3 regions of the Halomonas koreensis genome follow, and region 2 is predicted to be linked to each of the others. Evidence: riboswitches for the same ligand, from Rfam matches in the RefSeq annotation. Region 2 holds a riboswitch; each other region holds the start of a gene.

Region 1 (3,241 bases), on a different contig from region 2:
CCGCTTGACCGCGATGAGGTCCAGGTCGCCGCGGCTATGGGCGCCCATGGCCTCGAACACCGAGACGATGTCGGTGTGGCCCTCGCCGGGCAGGATGGTGCCGCCGTAGACGAAGACGGCGGGCCGGTCGAGCCTCGCCAGGCCGATCAGGCAGCCCGGCATGTTCTTGTCGCAGCCGCCCAGGGCCACCAGGCCGTCGAAGCCCTCGCAGCCCGCCACCGTCTCGATGGAGTCGGCGATCACCTCCCGCGACACCAGCGAGTACTTCATGCCCTCGGTGCCATTGGCGATGCCGTCGGAGATGGTGATGGTGTTGAAGATCACCCCCTTGCCGCCGGCGGCATCGGCCCCGTCCCGGGCCCGCTCGGCCAGCTCGCCGATATGGCTGTTGCAGGGGGTGACCCGGCTCCAGGTGGAGGCGATGCCCACCTGGGGCCGGGCGAAGTCGGCGTCCTCGAAGCCCACCGCCCTCAGCATGGCGCGGCTGGCCGACTTGCCGACGCCATCCACCACCGGGGCGGAGTGGCGACGGCGCGGGTCCCGGGGCGTCTCGCTCATGGCACGACCTCCTCTTTCGGTTCGGGGAACCTTCAGAGGGTGGTCGCCAATGCCCGGGCTGGCAACCGCTCAGGCGGCGCGACGCACCGCGGCGGGCCGCCACCAGGCCACCAGCAGGGCCACCAGGCTGGAGGCCGCCAGCGCGCCGAGGAAGGGCGGCAGGGTCGGCACCCCGCCCGGGAAGCTCGCCGCCAGCAGGCCCGCGGCGAGGCTGCCCGAGGCGATCCAGCCCGGCAGCACGGCGCCGGCCAGGCCCGCCACCCCACCGGCCAGGGCCGCGGCGGCGCTCATCCGCGGCCACAGCCCGAGCAGCACCGGCACCACGATGGCGGCGCACAGCAGGTCGGCGATCAGGAACAGCCGCAGCACGGAGAGCCCCTGCAGGGCGATGGCCACCACCGGCACCATCAGCGCCACGGTCACCCAGCGCGCCGCGCCCAGCGAGCGGCCGCGCGCCGCGCCGCCGGCCACCACCAGGGAGGCGATGCCGTTCTGCAGGGTATCCACACTGGAGGCCACCAGGGTCACCGCCAGCACCAGGGCCGGCAGGGCCAGCCAGGCCGGCGCCTCGCCGAGCAGCGCGAAGAAGGGGATCGGCGGCTCGCCCAGCGAGACGCCCGCCATGGCGGCCAGCATCCCCAGGCCGCCGACCACCGCCACCACCAGCACGGTCACCGCGCCGCCCAGCCAGGCGCCCCGACCCAGCGCCCGGGCGTCCCGGGCCGCCCAGACCCGCTGCCAGTAGCCCTGGTGGAAGAGGTTGGCCGCGGTCACGGCGATCACCAGGGTCAGGGCCACGGCCAGGGCATCGCCGGTGGGAATGGCAGGCATGGCGGCGTCCGCCGGCAACGCCGGCAGCCGCGTCAGGGCCACGCCGCCGACCAGTCCCAGCAGCGCCAGCAGCAGCCAGGCCTGCCAGCGGTCGGTGGCCAGGCTGGCCCGCAGGCCGCCCAGGGCCGTGTAGACCAGGGTGGCCAGCGCCACCCCGACCACCACCAGGTTGGCGGGCACGTCGGAGAGCAGCCCGGTGATGGCGCCGATGGCGGTGAGCTCGGCGGCCAGGAAGCAGGCCATGTAGAGGATGGAGACCAGCGCCACCCAGCGTCGCACGCCGGAGCCGAAGCAGGCGCCGGCATACTCGCCGATGCTGCGCCCCTCGGGCAGGCGGCGGCGGATGGCGGGCCCGAAGGCGCCGAGCACGATGAACGGCAGCGCCGAGCCCAGGGCGTAGCCGGCCAGGGCGACCGGGCCGGCGAAGGCGCCGATCTCCGGCGGGGCGAAGAGGATCCAGGCGCCCATCCCGGAGGCCAGGAAGGACAGCCCCAGGGTCGGGGCGGACTGGGAGTTGCGGGCGGTGACATAGTCGTCGAGGGGGCCATCGGCCCGGCGGGCCCGCAGGCCCAGGACGGTAAAGCAGAGCAGCGCCGCGCCGAGCACGGCTGACGTCAGGTAAGGCATGTCGCACTTCCTCCGCCGGCATGAACCGGATCAGGTTCCAGGGTCAGCGTCGAACGCTCTCTCAGCCCCGCGTGGCGGGACTCCCCTGGCGACAGTGGATGAATTGTCGTTGACGAACCTCAAGATTTTCGACGCTAAGTCGATATAGGCTCGTGACACCATGATGCCACAATGACGCCAGCCTTCGCACGATCACCCCGAGAGCCCGCCATGCCGTTTACCGAAGCCAAGGAACACGCGCCCGGTCGCCTGCACCGGATCTTCGCCGACCCCTACACCGCCTTCGACAACCTGGTCGGGGAACGCCTGCTGCACCTGCGCGTCGCGCTGGATACCCTGCTCGGCGAGCCGATGCGCGACGGCCGGCTGACGCTTCGGGTGATCCACGGTTGGGAGAACGGCGGCTGCGAGCCCGCGGACCTGCACCACAGCGAGCGCCGCCTCGGCGGCTTCGAGGACTTCCGGGCCCTGGCTCGCCACTACCATGAAGCCGCCGAGGCCCTGGCGCCGCTGCCCCGGGACGACACCTCGCTGCTGGCCGCGCCCCTGGCCGAGGCCATCGCCGACGCCGAGGCGGCGGGCCAGGCCGTCGACGCCGAGACCCGCGAGCTGCCGGCCCGCTGGCCGGCCTTTCCCCGGGGGCTGTCCCTCTACACCTTCTTCAAGGTCTATCACCGCCTGACCTACGGCGAGGACGACGCCTACCGCTCGATTCGCTGCGAGACCCCCGCGGGCCAGCGCGAGATCCACGAGTTCCATCTCGAGGAAGGCGAATTCGCCATCGTCGTGCCCGCCGAGGGCGAGACCGGCGAGAGCGTGCTGATCCTGCACGAGAGCCAGCTGGAGCCGGTGCAGGCGCTGCTGGAGGAAAGCCTGGCCGCCGCCTGAGGCGCCGGCCGGCACGCCGTCAGTCGAAGGCGATCACCTGGCGGATGGCCCGGCCCGCGGCCAGCGCCTCGAAGCCCGCATTGATCTCGTCCAGCGACAGCACCCGGGACAGCAGCCTATCCACCGGCAGCCGCCCCTGGCGGAACAGCCCCGCATAGCGCGCCACGTCGCGCACCGGTACGCAGCTGCCCACGTAGCTGCCGCGCAGGGTGCGCTCCTCGGCCACCAGGCTGACCTGCGGAATGGCCAGCTTGCGCTCGGGATGGGCCAGGCCGCCGGTCACGGTCAGCCCGCCCCGCCGGGTGATGGCGTAGGCGAAGGCCAGGGCCTGCTCGGA
Region 2 (3,241 bases):
CGGCGATCTTGTAGGTGATGATGCCGGTCTTGACGTCGTCCTTGTTGGGCAGCCCCAGGTGCTCCTTGGGGGTCACGTAGCAGAGCATGGCGCAGCCGTACCAGCCGATCATCGCCGCGCCGATGCCGGAGGTGATGTGGTCGTAGCCCGGCGCGATGTCGGTGGTCAGCGGCCCCAGGGTGTAGAAGGGCGCCTCGTCGCACTCGGCGAGCTGCTTGTCCATGTTCTCCTTGATCAGGTGCATGGGCACGTGGCCGGGGCCCTCGATCATCACCTGGACGTCGTGCTGCCAGGCGATGCGGGTCAGCTCGCCCAGGGTCTCGAGTTCGGCGAACTGGGCCGCGTCGTTGGCGTCGGCCACCGAGCCGGGGCGCAGGCCGTCGCCCAGCGAGAAGGCCACGTCATACTGCTTGCAGATCTCGCAGATCTCCTCGAAGTGCTCGTAGAGGAAGCTCTCCCGGTGGTGATAGAGGCACCACTTGGCCATGATCGAGCCGCCGCGGGAGACGATGCCGGTGGTCCGCTTGGCGGTCAGCGGCACGTAGCGCAGCAGCACCCCGGCGTGGATGGTGAAGTAGTCGACCCCCTGTTCGGCCTGCTCGATCAGGGTGTCGCGGAACACCTCCCAGCTCAGGTCCTCGGCCACCCCGTTCACCTTCTCCAGGGCCTGGTAGATGGGCACGGTGCCGATCGGCACCGGGGCGTTGCGGATGATCCACTCCCGGGTCTCGTGGATGTTGGCCCCGGTGGACAGGTCCATGACGGTGTCCGAGCCCCAGCGGATGCCCCAGGTCATCTTGTCGACCTCGTCCTCGATGGAGGAGGTCACCGCGGAGTTGCCCAGGTTGCCGTTGATCTTCACCAGGAAGTTGCGGCCGATGATCATCGGCTCGGATTCCGGGTGGTTGATGTTGCACGGGATGATCGCCCGGCCGGCGGCGACCTCGTCGCGGACGAACTCCGGGGTGATCTCCTCCGGCAGGCGGGCGCCGAAGCGCTCGCCGGGATGCTGGTGGCCGAGGATGCGCTCGACCTCCTCGCTGCCCAGGGCTTGCCGGCGCTGATTCTCGCGAATGGCGATGAATTCCATCTCCGGGGTGACGATGCCCTGGCGGGCGTAGTGCAGCTGGGTGACGTTGCGGCCGGGCTTGGCGCGGCGCGGCGTGCGGGTCAGGTCGAAGCGCAGCGGGGCGAGCATCGGGTCGTTGGCGCGGCGCCGGCCGTACTCGGAGGTCGGCCCGTCGAGGAACTCGGTGTCGTCGCGTTCCTCGATCCAGGCCCGACGCAATTCCGGCAGGCCTTTCCGCAGGTCGATCTCGGCCTCGGGGTCGGTGTAGGGGCCGGAGGTATCGTAGACCAGCAGCGGCGGGTTGGCCTCGTCGGCCCCGGAGGTGCGGGTCGGCGACAGGCTGATCTCGCGGAAGGGCACGCGGATGTCGGGCCGCGAGCCCTCGACGTAGCGCTTGCGCGAGCCGGGCAGTGCCTGGATCGCGGCCTCGTCGACGCGGGCGCTCTCGGCGAGGAAGTGGTCGGTCTTAGCCATCGGTCGGTCTCCCAGGGGTTGGCGTGTTGTCGGGGAGGACCGCAGGGGAGGACAGCGGCCGTCGCGCACAAGGCGCGGCGGCGTGTCGCTTGATCCCTACGCTGGTCCTAGCCAGTTCAGGTTCAACGGGATCCATGCTCGGCGCTTGCGCCGCATGATCTCAGCCGTCGTCAACGGCACCCCGTCAAGCGAGTGGTATGGGCGGTGGTCATCCAGTGTGCCGGCCGCGCCTGGCACCGCCAGGGCCAGGCGCGGCCCGTCGATGGGGCCAGCGGCGCTCAGTCAGCGCGATCCAGCCCCATCTGCCAGAAGTCGATCTCCAGCCGGGTGGCATCGCGGAAGATGCCGGCCAGCCGCGCGAAGCGCGCCGGCGTGACCTCGGCCAGGCGGGCATCGAGCCAGGCGCGCTCGGCGCGCATGGCGGCCTGGAAGTCCTCGCTTTCGTACATGGCGATCCAGGCCTCGAAGGGGTTGGCCTCGCCGCGCACCGTGAAGGGCTGCTCGGCAAGCCAGCCCGCGATCTCGCCGTAGCCCACCAGGCAGGGCGACAGGGCCACGCGCAGGTCGAGCAGGTCGCCGCGGCTGCCGGCATCGAGCACGTAGCGGGTATAGGCCAGGGTGGCGCGAGCCTCGGGCAGGGCCGCGAGGTCGGCCTCGTCGATGCCCCAGTCGCGGCAGAAGCCGATGTGCAGGTCCAGCTCGACGTCGAGGATGGTCTTCAGGCCGTCGAAGGCCTGGCGCAGCTCGGCGAGGTCCTGGCTCTTGTAGGCGGCCAGGGCATAGGCGCGGGCGAAATGCACCAGGAACAGGTAGTCCTGCTGCAGGTAGTGGCGGAAGGCGCCCGGCTCGAGGGTGCCGGCCCCCAGGGCGCGGACGAAGTCGTGCTCCACGTAGGCGCGCCAGTCGTCCTGGCAGGCGGCGGTCAGATCACTGAAGCGGTAGCCCATCATGCCTCCGATCGGGTCGGGATCCGGAGGGCGGGCGCAGCGGAAGCGGGGGGAGGGGCGACGCAAGGGCCGGCGCGTCGTGCCCACCGCTCGATTCCCTACGCCGGTTCACGCGGGGCCGTGGCCCACGCCCACCCGGATCAGGTTCCACGGGATCGGCGCTGGATTGCCTGCGCCGTCTCAGCCGGATTCACCGGCACCCCGTCAAGCGAGTGTCCCCGAGTCTACCAGCTTGTCGGGCAGATGCCAGGGAAGAAATGGAAAGGTTTTCCAACGGTCAGTAGAGGCGCTGGCGCTTCCAGTCCGGCCGGCCCTCGAGCTCCTCGGGCGTCTTGCGGTAGCGCTTGTATTCCCACTGATACTGGGCCGGGTCCAGGGCGATCACCGCCTCCACGCAGGCATTGACCCCGGCCGCCGAGATCGCCTCGTCGGTATCGTGGACCCGCTCGTCGGCGGCCAGGAAGTGCAGCGCGAAGCCGCGCCCCGGCAGCCGGCGGGCCACCCCGGTGACCACCCGAGCCTCGGTGCGCGCCACCAGCTTGGGCAGCAGGGTGGCGGTATAGGCCGGGCGGCCGAAGAAGGGCGCGAAGACGCCGCTGCCCCAGCTCGGCGTCTGGTCCGGCAGGATGCCCACCGCCTGGCCGCGCTTGAGCGCCTTGAGCAGGGCCGCCACGCCGCGCGGGTTGGTGGGCACCAGGCTCGCGCCGCGGCGCTCGCGGCCGCGGCGGATGACCGGGTCGAGGGGAGCGAG
Region 3 (3,241 bases), on a different contig from region 2:
GAGCGGGTCGACCTGCCCACCACGCTGGCCACCGCCCTGGGCTTCGTCGGGGTGCTGGTGGTGGTGCGGCCCGGCGGCGAGAGCTTCCAGCCCGGGGCCCTGGTGGTGGTGGCCGCCGCGATCTTCTACGCCCTGACCATGATCACCGCCCGCCGCTACGGCGACCGGGAGCACCTCTGGGCCATGGTCTTCTACACCACCCTGGTGCCGCTGGTGATCTCCACCCTGACCCTGCCCTGGGTGTGGCAGACGCCGGCGCCGCTGCACTGGCCCGCCTTCCTGGTGGCCGGGGTGCTCGGGGTGGGCGCCATGACCGGCCTGACCCTGGCGTTCCGCTACGCGCCGGCGGCGCTGGCCGCGCCCTTCGACTACACGGCGCTGCTGTGGGCGGTGCTGCTGGGCTGGTGGTTCTGGGACGAGGTGCCCGACCTCTGGGTCTTCGCCGGCGGCACCCTGATCATCGCCAGCGGCCTGGCCATCGCCTATCACGAGCGCCGCACGGCGCTGAATCGCCGCCCCAGCGCCTGACCCCGCGTCAGCGACGCGGGAAGGCGCGGGCCGCGGCCTCCGGGTCCGGGGTGCCGCAGATCGCCGAGATCACCGCCAGGCCGTCGGCCCCGGCCTGGCGCACCGGCTCGACATGCTCGGCCTTGAGCCCGCCGATGGCCACCGTGGGCAGTGGGCTGGCGGCGGCCAGTTCGGCCAGCCCCTCGAAGCCCAGCGGCTCGGCGTGATCGCGTTTGGAGGGGGTGGCGAACACCGGGCCCAGGCCCAGGTAGTCGAGGCGGCCCGCCTCCAGGCGGGCCAGCTGGGCTCGAGTCTGCACCGACAGGCCGAGGATGGCCTCGGGACCCAGGGCCGCCCGGGCCTCGGCCACCTCGCCGTCGTCCTGGCCGATGTGCAGGCCGTCGGCGCCGCTGGCCAGGGCCACCTCGAGGCGGTCGTTGATGATCAGCGGCACCCCGCTGCCGGCCAGGGCGGCCTTGAGCCGGCGGGCCAGCGGAATCAGCTCGGCGTCGGGGGCGTGCTTGTCGCGCAGCTGGACGACGCTGACCCCGCCGCGCACCGCGGCGAGCACGGTCGCCTCCAGGCCATGGGCCGCGCACAGCTCGGGATCGGTCACCAGGTAGAGGGAGAGATCAAGGCGCATCGGTCAGCTCCAGGCGGGCGTGCTCGGTGAGGGTGGTCGCGTCGAGGGCATGCAGGGCGTCGAGGAAGGCCACGGCGAAGCTGCCCGGGCCGCGGGCGGCCTCGCCGGCCTGCTCGCCGGCCACCGCATAGCTCGCCAGGGCCGCCACGGTGGCCGCGAAGGGATCCTCGGCACCGGCCAGGAAGGCGCCCACCACCCCGCTCAGCGAGCAGCCCAGGGCGGTGACCCGGGGCATCAGGGGGTGGCCGCCGGCCACGCGGGCCAGGCGCGTGCCGTCGGTGACCAGGTCGCGCTCGCCGGTGACCGCCACCACCGCGCCGCTCCGGCGGGCCAGGCTCGCCGCGGCGGCCTCGGCGCCCTCGGGCGCCGCGGTGCTGTCCACCCCGCGCCCGCCGCCGGTGCGTTCGGCCAGGGCCAGGATCTCCGAGGCGTTGCCGCGGATCACGCTCGGGGCCAGGGCCAGCAGGCGGTCGCCGGCCTCGCGACGGAAGCGGGTCGCGCCCACCGCCACCGGGTCGAGCACCCAGGGGGTGCCCGCCGCCGTCGCGGCGCGGGCGGCATCGTCCATGGCGTCGAGCCAGTGGGGCGAGAGGGTGCCGATGTTCAGCGTCAGGGCGCCGGCCAGGGCCGCGAACTCGGCGGCCTCCTCGCGGGCATGGACCATGGCCGGCGAGGCGCCCAGGGCGAGCAGCACATTGGCCATGGGGTTCATGGCGACGTGATTGGTGATGTTGTGGACCAGCGGGGTGGTCGCGCGCACGCGGGTCAGGTGCGCGGCGGGATCGAGGGAATGCATCGGGCCTCCTGGCGAGGGGAGGCGCGGGCGTGGGGCCGGCACGACTCCCTCCGCCGGCATTATCCGGGTCAGGTGGTGAGGGTGCCTCTCAGCCGGCGGCTCCCGCCGACGCCCCTGTCGTCTGGCGTCACTATCCCCCGGCGGGCCCGCCCTTGTAAAGCGCCGGCCCGCCGGGTCAGGCGGCCAGCTGGAGCGCGACCAGCGTCAGCAGGCCGGCCTGGGTGAAGTGGCGCAGGCCGGCCGCCGGGCAACGGGCCTCGTCCTCGGGGCTGGCCGCCGGGGCCTCCGGGCGCAGCAGCGCCAGGGCGGCGGCGGCGAGGCTGGCCAGGCCCAGCGGCAGGCCGGCCACCCCCCAGCAGGCGATCGTCCAGCCCGCGGCGAGCACCAGCAGGCCGGCGGCCGTCAGCCAGGCCGTGCGGCGCAGGCGGTCGTCGAGCGGCATCGGGTTCGGGGTCGTCATCATGGTGCATCCTGTTGTTGTGTCGCGGTCGATGAAACCACGCTAGCGGCGTTGGCTTAACGCCGGCTTAAATAACGATGACAGGACGATGTCAGGCGCGGGGCAGCCGGACCTTGACCCGCAGCCCGCCCCCGGGCGCGGTGTCCAGCCACAGCCGGCCGCGATGGCGCTGGACCAGGCGATCGACGATCGATAGGCCGAGCCCGGCGCCGGCCCCGGGGCCGGCACGGTGGAAGCGTTCCAGCACCTGGCGGCGCTGGTGCTCGGGAATGCCGGGGCCCCGGTCGTCCACCCGCAGGGTCAGGGCCGCCGGCTCGGCCGCCAGGGCGAGGTCGATGCGGCTGCCGGCCGGCGAATGGTGCATGGCATTGCCGACCAGGTTCTGCAGCAGCGTCTGGATCGCCCCGGGTTCGGCGCGCAGTCGCCAGTCGGCGTGCTCGTCGGCGTCGAGGCGGATGTCCTGGCCGCGCTCGGCGGCCAGCGGCAGCAGCTCGGCCAGCGCCTCGCGGGTCTCGTGGAGCAGGTCGCCGTCCTGCGGCACGGCCGCCGACTCCTGGTCGGGCTCCAGCCGTGCCAGGGTCAGCAGCTGGCTGACCAGTCGGGTCGCGCGGGCCACGCCGTCGCGCAGCTGGGTCAGCGCCTCGCGCCGGTCATCCGGGTCCCGGGTGGCGAGGGCGTTCTGGGCATGAAGGTCGAGCACCGCCAGGGGCGTGCGCAGCTCGTGGGCGGCATCGGCGATGAAGCGTTTCTCGCGCTGACGCAGGTCGCGAAGCCTCGCCAGCAGGCGGTTGAGGGCGCCGACGATGGTCGACAGCTCGCGCGGCAACGGCTCGGC

Evidence for each region. A riboswitch is a leader RNA that binds a small molecule or an ion and turns the genes downstream of it on or off. The one in region 2 is predicted to bind thiamine pyrophosphate.
Region 1: it holds a riboswitch for thiamine pyrophosphate, as region 2 does, so the genes downstream of both, QC818_RS01175 (SLC5/6 family protein) here and thiC (phosphomethylpyrimidine synthase ThiC) in region 2, are expected to answer to the same signal.
Region 3: it holds a riboswitch for thiamine pyrophosphate, as region 2 does, so the genes downstream of both, thiM (hydroxyethylthiazole kinase) here and thiC (phosphomethylpyrimidine synthase ThiC) in region 2, are expected to answer to the same signal.

Annotation. Positions count from the first base shown of each region.
Region 1 is NZ_JARWAK010000001.1:243,611-246,851, reverse strand. It holds gene ilvD (dihydroxy-acid dehydratase) at 1-558, opposite strand, end outside; gene QC818_RS01175 (SLC5/6 family protein) at 628-2,016, opposite strand; TPP riboswitch at 2,006-2,113, opposite strand; gene QC818_RS01170 (hypothetical protein) at 2,227-2,904, shown strand; gene QC818_RS01165 (zinc-dependent alcohol dehydrogenase family protein) at 2,924-3,241, opposite strand, start outside.
Region 2 is NZ_JARWAK010000010.1:21,411-24,651, forward strand. It holds gene thiC (phosphomethylpyrimidine synthase ThiC) at 1-1,543, opposite strand, end outside; TPP riboswitch at 1,620-1,737, opposite strand; gene tenA (thiaminase II) at 1,822-2,490, opposite strand; TPP riboswitch at 2,568-2,704, opposite strand; gene QC818_RS11970 (lysophospholipid acyltransferase family protein) at 2,768-3,241, opposite strand, start outside.
Region 3 is NZ_JARWAK010000006.1:37,879-41,119, reverse strand. It holds gene QC818_RS08450 (DMT family transporter) at 1-528, shown strand, start outside; gene thiE (thiamine phosphate synthase) at 536-1,150, opposite strand; gene thiM (hydroxyethylthiazole kinase) at 1,140-1,946, opposite strand; TPP riboswitch at 1,975-2,072, opposite strand; gene QC818_RS08435 (hypothetical protein) at 2,122-2,409, opposite strand; gene QC818_RS08430 (ATP-binding protein) at 2,498-3,241, opposite strand, start outside.